Regions from separate parts of the Aeribacillus sp. FSL K6-2848 genome, predicted to be linked through region 2. Evidence: riboswitches for the same ligand, from Rfam matches in the RefSeq annotation. Region 2 holds a riboswitch; each other region holds the start of a gene.
The links. A riboswitch is a leader RNA that binds a small molecule or an ion and turns the genes downstream of it on or off. The one in region 2 is predicted to bind thiamine pyrophosphate.
Positions count from the first base shown of each region.

Region 1 (3,282 bases), 410 kb from region 2:
TTGCCCCGGCCGTGTTCGGCAGAAGCGTATATTTCGATAAATCCAACATTTCTAAAAAATTTGGCTGAGAAGGCTCGTAAATATTCATTCTTCTGACGGCAAATGTCAAAATTTCAGCACCTGAGGCCTCCACCGCTTCTTTTTGTATCTCAAAAGACGGATATTTTCCAGTTCCTAACATTAATCTCGACTGAAATGTTTTATCTCCTATTTTTAACATGAATCATCATCCCCCTCCAACAAAATGGACAATTTCAATTTGATCACCATCATGTAATGTCTGGAAGCTGTATTGTTCTTTTGAAACAATTTCACCATTTCGTTCAACGACAACAATTCTTTCCTGTAATTGAAAAAAGTTCAGCAAATCTTCAATGCTTCGAACACTATTCTCCACTTCCATCTGCTGGCCGTTGATGCGAAGTTTCACCGTTTCATCACCTCCCTTTCGCATCAGAAAGCAATCGGTTTAAAGAAAAGCTATGAACATAACGCTCATATTGATTCGTTTTCAAAATCATGTCTTTTACGATCAAGCTTGTAATCGGCGCTAGAAGAATGCCGTTTCGATAATGACCGGTCGCAAAAAAGATTCCCTCATGCTCCGGGTGCTCGGCAAAATACGGCCAGCCGTCAGCTGTTTGCGGCCTGAGCGACGACCAAGCACTAACGACCGGTTCAGACCCGATTTCTGGCATCATTTTCTGAACCTTGATCATTAATTCGGATACTCCTTTGACTGTTGGATTCGTATCCCAGTCGTTTTCATAAGAAGTTGCTCCAATAATAACGGTGCCGTCTTTTTTCGGTACGATATAACAGTGCTCGTAAAACACTGTTTTGTTGATCACTAGTTTTTTCGGTTTTACGGCTAAGCATTCTCCTTTAACGGGCTTCATTGGATTTTTCAACCCCAACTTTTCTAAGAAAAAGCCACTCCAAACTCCGCTTGAAACGACGACTTTTCCACATATAAAAACTCCTTGGGAAGTGACAAGCTTGTATGCTTTTCCCTCTTTAATCACATCGAAAACAGGACATTGTTCAAAAATGGATGCACCATATTTTCTAGCGCCTTTCGCATATGCGCAGCAAACAGATGAACCTTTCACTTGGCCGTCATGTTTAAGCCAAAGAGCTCCCGCAATGTCTTCAGAAACATGTGGCTCATTTGCCAGTACGTTTTCCCTTGAATGCCATTCTAGTTCATTCTCATCTGCGAGCGATTGCAGAAAGCGGCCTTCTTCCTCAGTAAATGCAAGCCGATACATGCCTTCCTGCACAAGCTCAATATCCACACCAGATTGCTCCAATAATTCTTTTGCAAGGCTCGGATATAAATTTCGGCTCTCTAAGCATAGCTCAAAAAATATGTCTCTTTTTTCATTTTCAGAATGGGCACCCAGCATTCCTGCTGCAGCGGATGTCGCTTTACCTCCGATTTCGCCGCTTTCAAACACGGCGGTCTTCAGCCCTGCTTTTGATAGCTCATAGGCGATCCCTTGGCCGATGACCCCTCCCCCGATGATTCCAACATCAAAAACGTTCATTTTAAAAAGCTTCCCCTTTCCTGAAAAGTTTGGCAGCGCTCTCTGGATCTTTCGAAGAAAAGATATAGGACATAACGGCAATACCGCTTGCTTTTTTTTCTAAAACCTTTTGCATATTATCAGGCGTGATCCCACCGATGGCGATAATAGGAATATTGACGTGTCCAACGATTTTCCTAAGCAAATCTGTTCCCTTTGCCGGAAGTCCTTTTTTACTGTTCGTTTCAAAAACGTTTCCGAAAAAACAATAGTCTGCTCCGTCTTTTTCTGCTTTTACCGCTTCATCTAATGAATGGACGCTGACACCGGCTTTTATTTGCGGAAAAGCGCTTTTCACTTTTTTTACCGGCAGGCCGGTTCCCGGAAGATGAACATTTTGAACGCCTGTTAGGAGCGCAACATCGAGCCGATCGTTGATAACAAGCTGTTCTCTCCTTATCCCGTTTGCCAAAAGCTGTTCTACAAGATGAATGATCTCACATGGTCTTTTATTTTTTTCTCGTATATGAACGTAATCAACATGATCTGATATGGACAAAATTATGCGTATTAGCTCGTTGACCGGTTTTGTTCCGTCTGTTACGGCATGAAGTTCCAACATTGTACATTCCTTTCATGAGAAAGACGCTCACACTCGTCTTTCAAGGTTCAAAACTGGAAAGCAGCTGTCCAGTGGTGAGACTGGAAACAATAAAAAACCACCTTCCTTGCTGGAAAGTGGTAATGGAATATCAGACATATGTTTCAAATTCCCACTTCCCTACGCTGGCATCATCCAGATCAGGTTCAAAGGGTCTTAAAGTCAACACTTTAATCTCAGCCTTTCCAAAGGCTCCCCTAGTGGATGCTTATTAAATTTTCATACTAATTTCATGCTATCACAATTTGTTTTGTTTGCAAATATTATTTGCTAAATTCCAGCTCATCTTTTAACTCATTTACATATTTGCGGGAACCCGTTACAATCAAGCGGTCCCCTTTTTTCAATTCGGTATCGCCGTGAGGCACAATGGAATCTTCACCTCGAAAAATCCGGACAAAGATACAATCTCCTGTAAACGGAAAGTATCGAAGCTTCATTCCATCATATTTTCGGTTATTCATATTAATTTGATAAAGAGAGTTGTCTTGGTTTGTTAAGATCCGCATAACGCCAGGCGATTCGATCAAAGCCCTGAGCAGCGTTTTTGTTGACAGCATGACGGAAAATACGCTGATCCCCTTTTCTTTTAATGCTTGATCCAACTCCGGGGAAGAAATTGAGGCGATGACCTGTTCTACGCCGCATTCTTTTGCATATGTCGCAATTTCCGCATTTCTTTCTTCATCCCCAGTAGCCACTATTACTATATCAGCTTCCATTATGTGGTGTTCATTCAATGATTCTATCGAATAGTCTTTCAATTCTTCAATTTTAAACACCGATTGAGCAGTCCCGTTTTCAATTTTGTCTTGCTGTGTATGATATACGGTTGCTTCATACAAATTTTTGTCCAATTCTCTTGTGACTGGAAGGGTCATTTGATTTGCACCAATAAAAGCAATTTTCTTTTTAGGCTGCACCGCCATTTTTTTAGGGAATAATTTTTTAAATCCTATCGGCGTGATAATGCTTGTTAACACGGCAACTACTATTAGTGCGTCAGCCATTTGCTTATCAATCAGTTCGATTCGCTGTCCAATTTCAGCTGCCGCAATAACTAATGATAAAGTAGCAGTCAACAAGAACGCC
Region 1 covers NZ_JBBOQQ010000001.1:1,268,809-1,272,090, reverse strand. The annotation lists gene NSS70_RS06365 (thiazole synthase) at 1-220, opposite strand, end outside; gene thiS (sulfur carrier protein ThiS) at 227-430, opposite strand; gene thiO (glycine oxidase ThiO) at 438-1,550, opposite strand; gene tenI (thiazole tautomerase TenI) at 1,552-2,151, opposite strand; TPP riboswitch at 2,291-2,399, opposite strand; gene NSS70_RS06345 (monovalent cation:proton antiporter family protein) at 2,454-3,282, opposite strand, start outside.
Region 1: another riboswitch for thiamine pyrophosphate. It lies ahead of tenI (thiazole tautomerase TenI); the one in region 2 lies ahead of NSS70_RS08270 (acetylornithine deacetylase).

Region 2 (3,282 bases):
CCATAACAACATTGGCCGCGATGTTGATGAAACATTGCGTGTACTTCAAGCGCTTCAAACTGGCGGACTTTGCCCAGCAAACTGGAAGCCTGGTCAAGAAACGCTTAAAGTATAATGAAGCTTTTCATTCAAAGGGCCTAGCAGTACGTTAGGCCTTTTTTCAAACGATTATTTTTTTGATATTCATTCTTCAAGGAGGAAGCGGAAATGAAATTACGTGAGCCAATGCCTGAATTAGTCGGAGCAACAACTTGGCTGAATGGCGAAGTAACGAAAGAGCAATTAATCGGTGAAAAACCAACATTAATCCATTTTTGGTCAATCAGCTGCCATTTGTGTAAAGAAGCAATGCCGAAAGTAAATGAGTTCCGCGATCAATATAAAGATAAACTGAACGTAGTAGCTGTTCATATGCCTCGCTCCGAAAAGGATTTAGATATTGATGATATTAAAAAAGTAGCGGAAGAACACGGGATTACGCAACCGATCTTTGTTGACAACGAACATAAATTAACCGATGCTTTTGAAAATCAATATGTACCTGCATATTATGTTTTTGACAAAAACGGCATTCTTCGCCACTTCCAAGCAGGAGGAAGCGGAATGAAAATGCTGGAAAAACGTGTTAATCGGGTGTTAGCGGAAACAGAAAACGCTGAATGATTCAACCATCTGCAAAACATTGCAGGTGGTTTTTCATTTTAGAAAAATACCTTTCCGGCTTTGAAAGGACTTGTTTTTATTGCTTCGAAGCTTTCAAAAGATAAGCATCTCCATTTACCATTCATCTGACATCCTTTTTCCAGCTCTCAATCCTAAAGAAATGATTCACATTCCAAATCACAACATGCTATAATAAATGATGCTAGTTTGAACAAAAAGGAGCATAGGTGGATGGCAAAACAATCACAAACTTTTTCCATTATGAATCTATTAAAGGTGCTTTTGGCTGTCATCGTTATCCTTTTCCTATTTTATTTGCTTGCATTTAACGACGTCGTCGTGCGTTTTATATCTCTGCTATTAAATGGATGTTTAGTTGTTCTCGCCTTCCTTGTCTATCGGAAAATAGACTATATGATAAAGATAAAAGAAGAACGAAAAGAGCCTATTCAAAACGAAAAGCTGCCTGATGAAACAGAAATGGCGCGAAAAGAACAGCAATTAAATAAACTGGAGCTTGATAAAACGCAATTGTTGGAGGAGCTATTAACAAAAGCCGGTATCGAAGAGGAAGAAAAACAAAAGTACCGAGCCAAAATTAGAGAAAAAGAGGATGAAGCTTCAAAGCTTCAACAAGAGCTAGCATTCATGAAAGGCCGGATTGCCAACTTGATTTTAAAAAGAGATCCTGAGATCGAGCGGATTGTCCTGCTGCTTGATGCAGATTTTATATTAAATCATTCGTTAGTGGAAATTAATCAAAGGTTTCAGGAAATTAGCGGCAGTTTTTCTGAACAATCGATCGAGCATTTGAAAAAGGCTAATTATATTGATCAACATTTGCAATTTACTCGAATTGGTTATCGTGAATTATTAAAGACAGCAAAAAGGATCAATTAACCGTTAGCTTGTATTTTTCTATATTTTATGATTTAATGAAATTAAATGAAAATTTCATAATATTAACATACCACTAGGGGAGCCGAAAGGCTGAGAAAGGCGTGTGCCTTGACCCTTTGAACCTGATCTAGATCATACTAGCGTAGGGAAGTGGTGCAGTAATATCGAAACCTGTCTATGGGTTTTGTATATACTTGCCCGTTCCCTTATATTGGGAACGGGCTTTTTGCATTACAAGGCTGATTGGCAAACCATTTTTCAAAACAAAATGTTAAGAAAGGGGAGACAACGTGTTACAAACGCTATTTCAGCAAATTGATGAAAGGGAAGAAGAACTTCTGAATCTTCTAAAAACACTCGTATCGTTTGAAACGCCGAGCCCTCCGGCAAGAAATGCAAAAGAGGCTCAAAAGTATGTCGCCTCATATTTGGAAGACATCGGCTTTTCCATTGATCAATGGGATTTATATGAACAAGATCCAGTCGTAGTAGGAACGAAAAAAGGAAAAGATCCAGAAAATTACCACAGTTTAATTATTAACGGGCATATTGATGTCGCTTCAATCGAAGAGGGAGAAGAATGGCTAACGCCTCCTTTTGAGGCAACGGTTAAAGGGGATTACATATACGGACGCGGTGTAGCGGATATGAAAGGGGGAATGGCTGCCAGTCTGTTTGCATTAAAGCTGCTGCAAGAAAACGGCATTGAGCCGGGAGGGGATATCATTTTTCAGTCCGTCGTCGGAGAAGAAGTAGGCGAAGCAGGAACAAAATCGTGCTGCGACCGGGGATATCGAGCTGATTTTGCCATCGTTGTCGATTCAAGCAACTGTGAAATACAAGGGCAAGGCGGGGTGATCACGGGCTGGATTACGATTGAAAGCCCCGAGACATTTCACGATGGCACGAGAAGACAAATGATTCATGCCGGCGGGAAGCTTTTTGGGGCAAGCGCGATTGAAAAAATGATGAAAATTATTGAAGGACTGCGAGAGCTTGAACAGCATTGGGCAGTGATGAAAACGAGCAAAGGCTTTCCGCCTGGTTCTGCCACAATTAATCCTGCAGTGATTGAAGGTGGAAGGCACGCCGCTTTTGTGGCCGATAAATGTTCCCTTTGGATTACCGTTCACTATTACCCGGAAGAGCATTATGTAGAGGTGATCCGGGAAATTGAAGAACATATCCATCATGTTGCAATGGCTGATCCATGGCTTCGGAAATATCCTCCGAAATTTAAATGGGGCGGCACATCGATGATTGAAGATCGAGGAGAAATTTTCCCAGCTTTTTCATATGACGAACATTCACTCGGAGTGAAAACATTACAAAAAGCACATAAACTGGCATTTAATGAGGAAGCAAAGCTGACGATGTCCCCTACTGTGACAGACGGCGGCTGGCTGAGTGAAGCGGGAATTCCCGTCGTTTTATATGGACCGGGCACGCTTGAAGATGCACATTCGGTGAATGAAAAGCTGTCCATCCCCCAATTAAAAACATTTACAAAATCGCTGATCGCGTTTTTATTTGATTGGTATCAGAAAAAACGATGACAATTACAAAAGCTGCGAAAGGGGTAATTCAAATGTTTACAGACCGATTGTATAAAACTGCAAAACCGATTTGGGAAGCGAGTTACCATCATCCGTTTGTTCAAGGAATCGGCAATGGGACGCTGGATATCGACAAATTTCGCTTTTTTATGGAGCAGGATTA
Region 2 covers NZ_JBBOQQ010000001.1:1,681,930-1,685,211, forward strand. The annotation lists gene NSS70_RS08255 (peroxiredoxin) at 1-115, shown strand, start outside; gene NSS70_RS08260 (TlpA family protein disulfide reductase) at 208-663, shown strand; gene NSS70_RS08265 (hypothetical protein) at 895-1,563, shown strand; TPP riboswitch at 1,629-1,729, shown strand; gene NSS70_RS08270 (acetylornithine deacetylase) at 1,854-3,119, shown strand; gene tenA (thiaminase II) at 3,152-3,282, shown strand, end outside.

Region 3 (3,282 bases), 2.0 Mb from region 2:
TTTAAGAAATATTTTCCGGGAAATATCGAGCCCTCTGGCGAATGGGAATGATTTTGTCGAACTTAGCTGAGAGCTTGTTTAAAAAAGGAGATGCTCTTAATTGATAAAAATTAAGAAAATTGTTTTGCATATATTACAGATGCGTTTGAAAGCCCCATTTTCTACTAGCTATGGAGACATTCACGATCGCGAATTGTTGATCGTAGAAGTAAAGGATGATGATGGTGCAGCCGGTTTTGGAGAAGGGGTTGCTTTTTCCATTCCATGGTATACAGAAGAAACCGTGAAAACAACTGTGCACATGATCGAAGATTTCCTCATTCCAATTTTATCAAAGACGTCGTTTCATCATCCTCGTGAGTTGGCTGAATCGTTTCGTTTTATTCGCAGAAATTATATGGCAAAAGCGGCTTTGGAAGGTGCCGTGTGGGATCTATATGCAAAACAGCAAAATATACCTCTTTCACAAGCTCTCGGGGGAATGAAAAAAGAAGTTGAAGCTGGGGTGAGCATCGGTATTCAGCCAACAATAAAAGATTTAATCAGTCTTATTGAACAGTATCAGGAGGAAGGATACAAGAGAGTAAAAATAAAGATTAAACCAGGTTGGGATATTGAAGTAGTTAAGGAAATACGGAAGCATTTTCCGAACTTGGATTTAATGGCTGATGCGAACAGTGCCTATACATTAAAAGATATAAATCATCTAAAACAATTGGATGAGTTTCAATTAATGATGATTGAGCAGCCTCTTGCGTACGATGATATTGTGGATCATAGCAAACTTCAAAAAGAATTGGAAACACCGATCTGTTTAGATGAAAGTATTTGTTCCTTCGAAGATGCTCGAAAGGCTGTTGAACTTCGAAGCTGCAAAATTATGAATATAAAAATCGGCCGTGTTGGCGGTTTGACAGAAGCAAAAAAAATCCATGATTTTTGCAAAGAGCAAAATGTTCCAGTTTGGTGCGGAGGGATGCTTGAATCAGGGATTGGACGGGCCCATAATATATCCTTAGCGACACTTGAACAATTCACACTGCCAGGAGATATATCCAGTTCATCTAAGTATTGGGAAGAAGATATTATTGAACCGGAAATGTCGGTTTATAATGGAAAAATTGCCTTGCCTGATAACCCGGGGATCGGTTTTCATGTAAGCCGTGAAAAATTAAAAAAATACACTGTTGAAACGAAAGTATTTACCCTATAAACAAAATTATCCTCTGCATGTTTTGCAGAGGATGATTTTGTTTATTTTACAACCAATCTTGGCGCCGCCATAATGAGAATAACAGTAACGACAGCGCATAATACAAACGCTCCTATCATCGTAATGCCGTTTACGATCAAAGAATAAACGACCGCTGACATTCCTTCTGGTGCATATTCTCCGAAGAAAAAGACACCGCTGATAAAATGCCAAAAATAACGTGCAAAAGCTCCGATGAAGACGCCAAAGATGATGAAAACAAGAGCAGAGCTTTTCTTTCCATCTTTCAGCTTATTTTGGATAGTTTTGCTGAAAAGACCGGCTAAACCGATAAAGGAAAAAGCTAGAAAATAGTCGATGAAGCCTTGAACAGGCGTCAGGATGTATGCATCACCTAATACAATTTGCAATAATCCCCATAAAAAGCCGGAAATGAAGCCAATCTTTGCACCGGATCGAAACGATAATATGAGTACAGGCACCATGGCAATGGATATAGAAATGGCTGATGATAATTGAATGGAAGGGAGAAGATCAAGTATAACTGCCAATGCTGCAAAGATTGCTGCTTCTATTAATAGTAATAAGCGATTTTTTTCCAAAAATAAAACCCCCTGTATATTATTTGCTATCAACAAATATCCATAAGGGGGAAAAAGGCTGTATCATGGATCAGTATACTTCCACATCCCTACGCTAGCATTAACTAACAGGTTCAAAGGGTCTGGACGAAATATCCGTCCACTCTCAGCATATAGCTCCCCTTGTGGATCTGTTGATATTCGAATCTTATGTCTATCATAATAGACTATAAGAAAATTGTCATTCTTTTTTCGCTATATTCAAATAAATTTAAACACGATAAAGCTGAAATGCAGCCTTTGGACAAAAAGTAATGAAAAAAGGGCGTTAACAATAAGAACTTTTTTCAGAATGGGGGTTTTGATTTGAATCTTAAACGTGAGCGTTATGAAGTAGTGGATGTGGTGCGGGGGGCTGCGATATTTGGCATTTTACTTGTGAATATGGCGCATTTCAGCTATCCAGATGTATATTTATACCAAATAGGCAGCGAAAATTTTTTTACTGAAACATGGAGAACATGGGATTTTCTAACGAAAAATATTTTGGAAATATTTGTACAAATGAAGTTTATTACAATGTTCTCATTATTGTTCGGATTTGGAATCATCATCATGGAGGAACGGGCTTTAGGAAACGGCAGGAACTTTGTTTCTATATATATACGCAGACTGGTGGTGCTTTTTGTATTTGGACTAATTCATTCATTTTTCATTTGGGATGGAGACATTTTAATGGATTATGCTGTGCTGGGGTTTCTTCTCCTTTTTTTCCGGAAGTGTTCCTGGAAAACCCTTTTGGTATGGACTGTATGTTTATTTAGTTTATATTTGCTCCTTATTGGTTTGATGACGGCTGTATCCAATGGTGAGGATGCTTTAGTCCAAAAAAGAGAGCAGGCTGCCTTACTGGAAGAGGAGGCAAGAAACGCAATCCATTCATATCAAAACGGAAGTTTTACTGATATTTTCCATCAGCGTATTCATGATCGGCTTTTTTACATGTCTATGTCTGGCATGTGGCCTTTTCAACCGCTTGTCTATATAATAAACATGCTCCCATATATCAGCATGTTTTTAGTTGGCATGATATTTGCGAAACAAAAGCTTTTTCAAGAACCGGAGAAGCATCGAAGGTTATTAACAGCCATCTGGTTTTTCGGGCTTATCATTGGGCTTCCGTTAAATATTTTTGCGGTCACCGCTGAAAATAGTTTTTACATGGTGTTCGGTGCACCATTTCTCATGTTGTTTTATGTGATCTCTCTCATATTTTTATATTTTCACCCAATCTGTCGGCAAATTGTTAAGAAGATTGCGCCTGTTGGACGCATGTCATTGACAAATTACATCATGCAATCTGTTATTTGTACATATCTTTTTTATCATTACGGATTGGGATTGTACGGTAAAGTATACCCCTTCGCCGGTTTTTGGCTTGCACTCGCAATTTTTGCCGTGCAGCTTATCATCAGCCATATTTGGTTT
Region 3 covers NZ_JBBOQQ010000001.1:3,648,703-3,651,984, reverse strand. The annotation lists gene menC (o-succinylbenzoate synthase) at 104-1,213, shown strand; gene thiT (energy-coupled thiamine transporter ThiT) at 1,255-1,815, opposite strand; TPP riboswitch at 1,885-1,988, opposite strand; gene NSS70_RS17675 (DUF418 domain-containing protein) at 2,161-3,282, shown strand, end outside.
Region 3: another riboswitch for thiamine pyrophosphate. It lies ahead of thiT (energy-coupled thiamine transporter ThiT); the one in region 2 lies ahead of NSS70_RS08270 (acetylornithine deacetylase).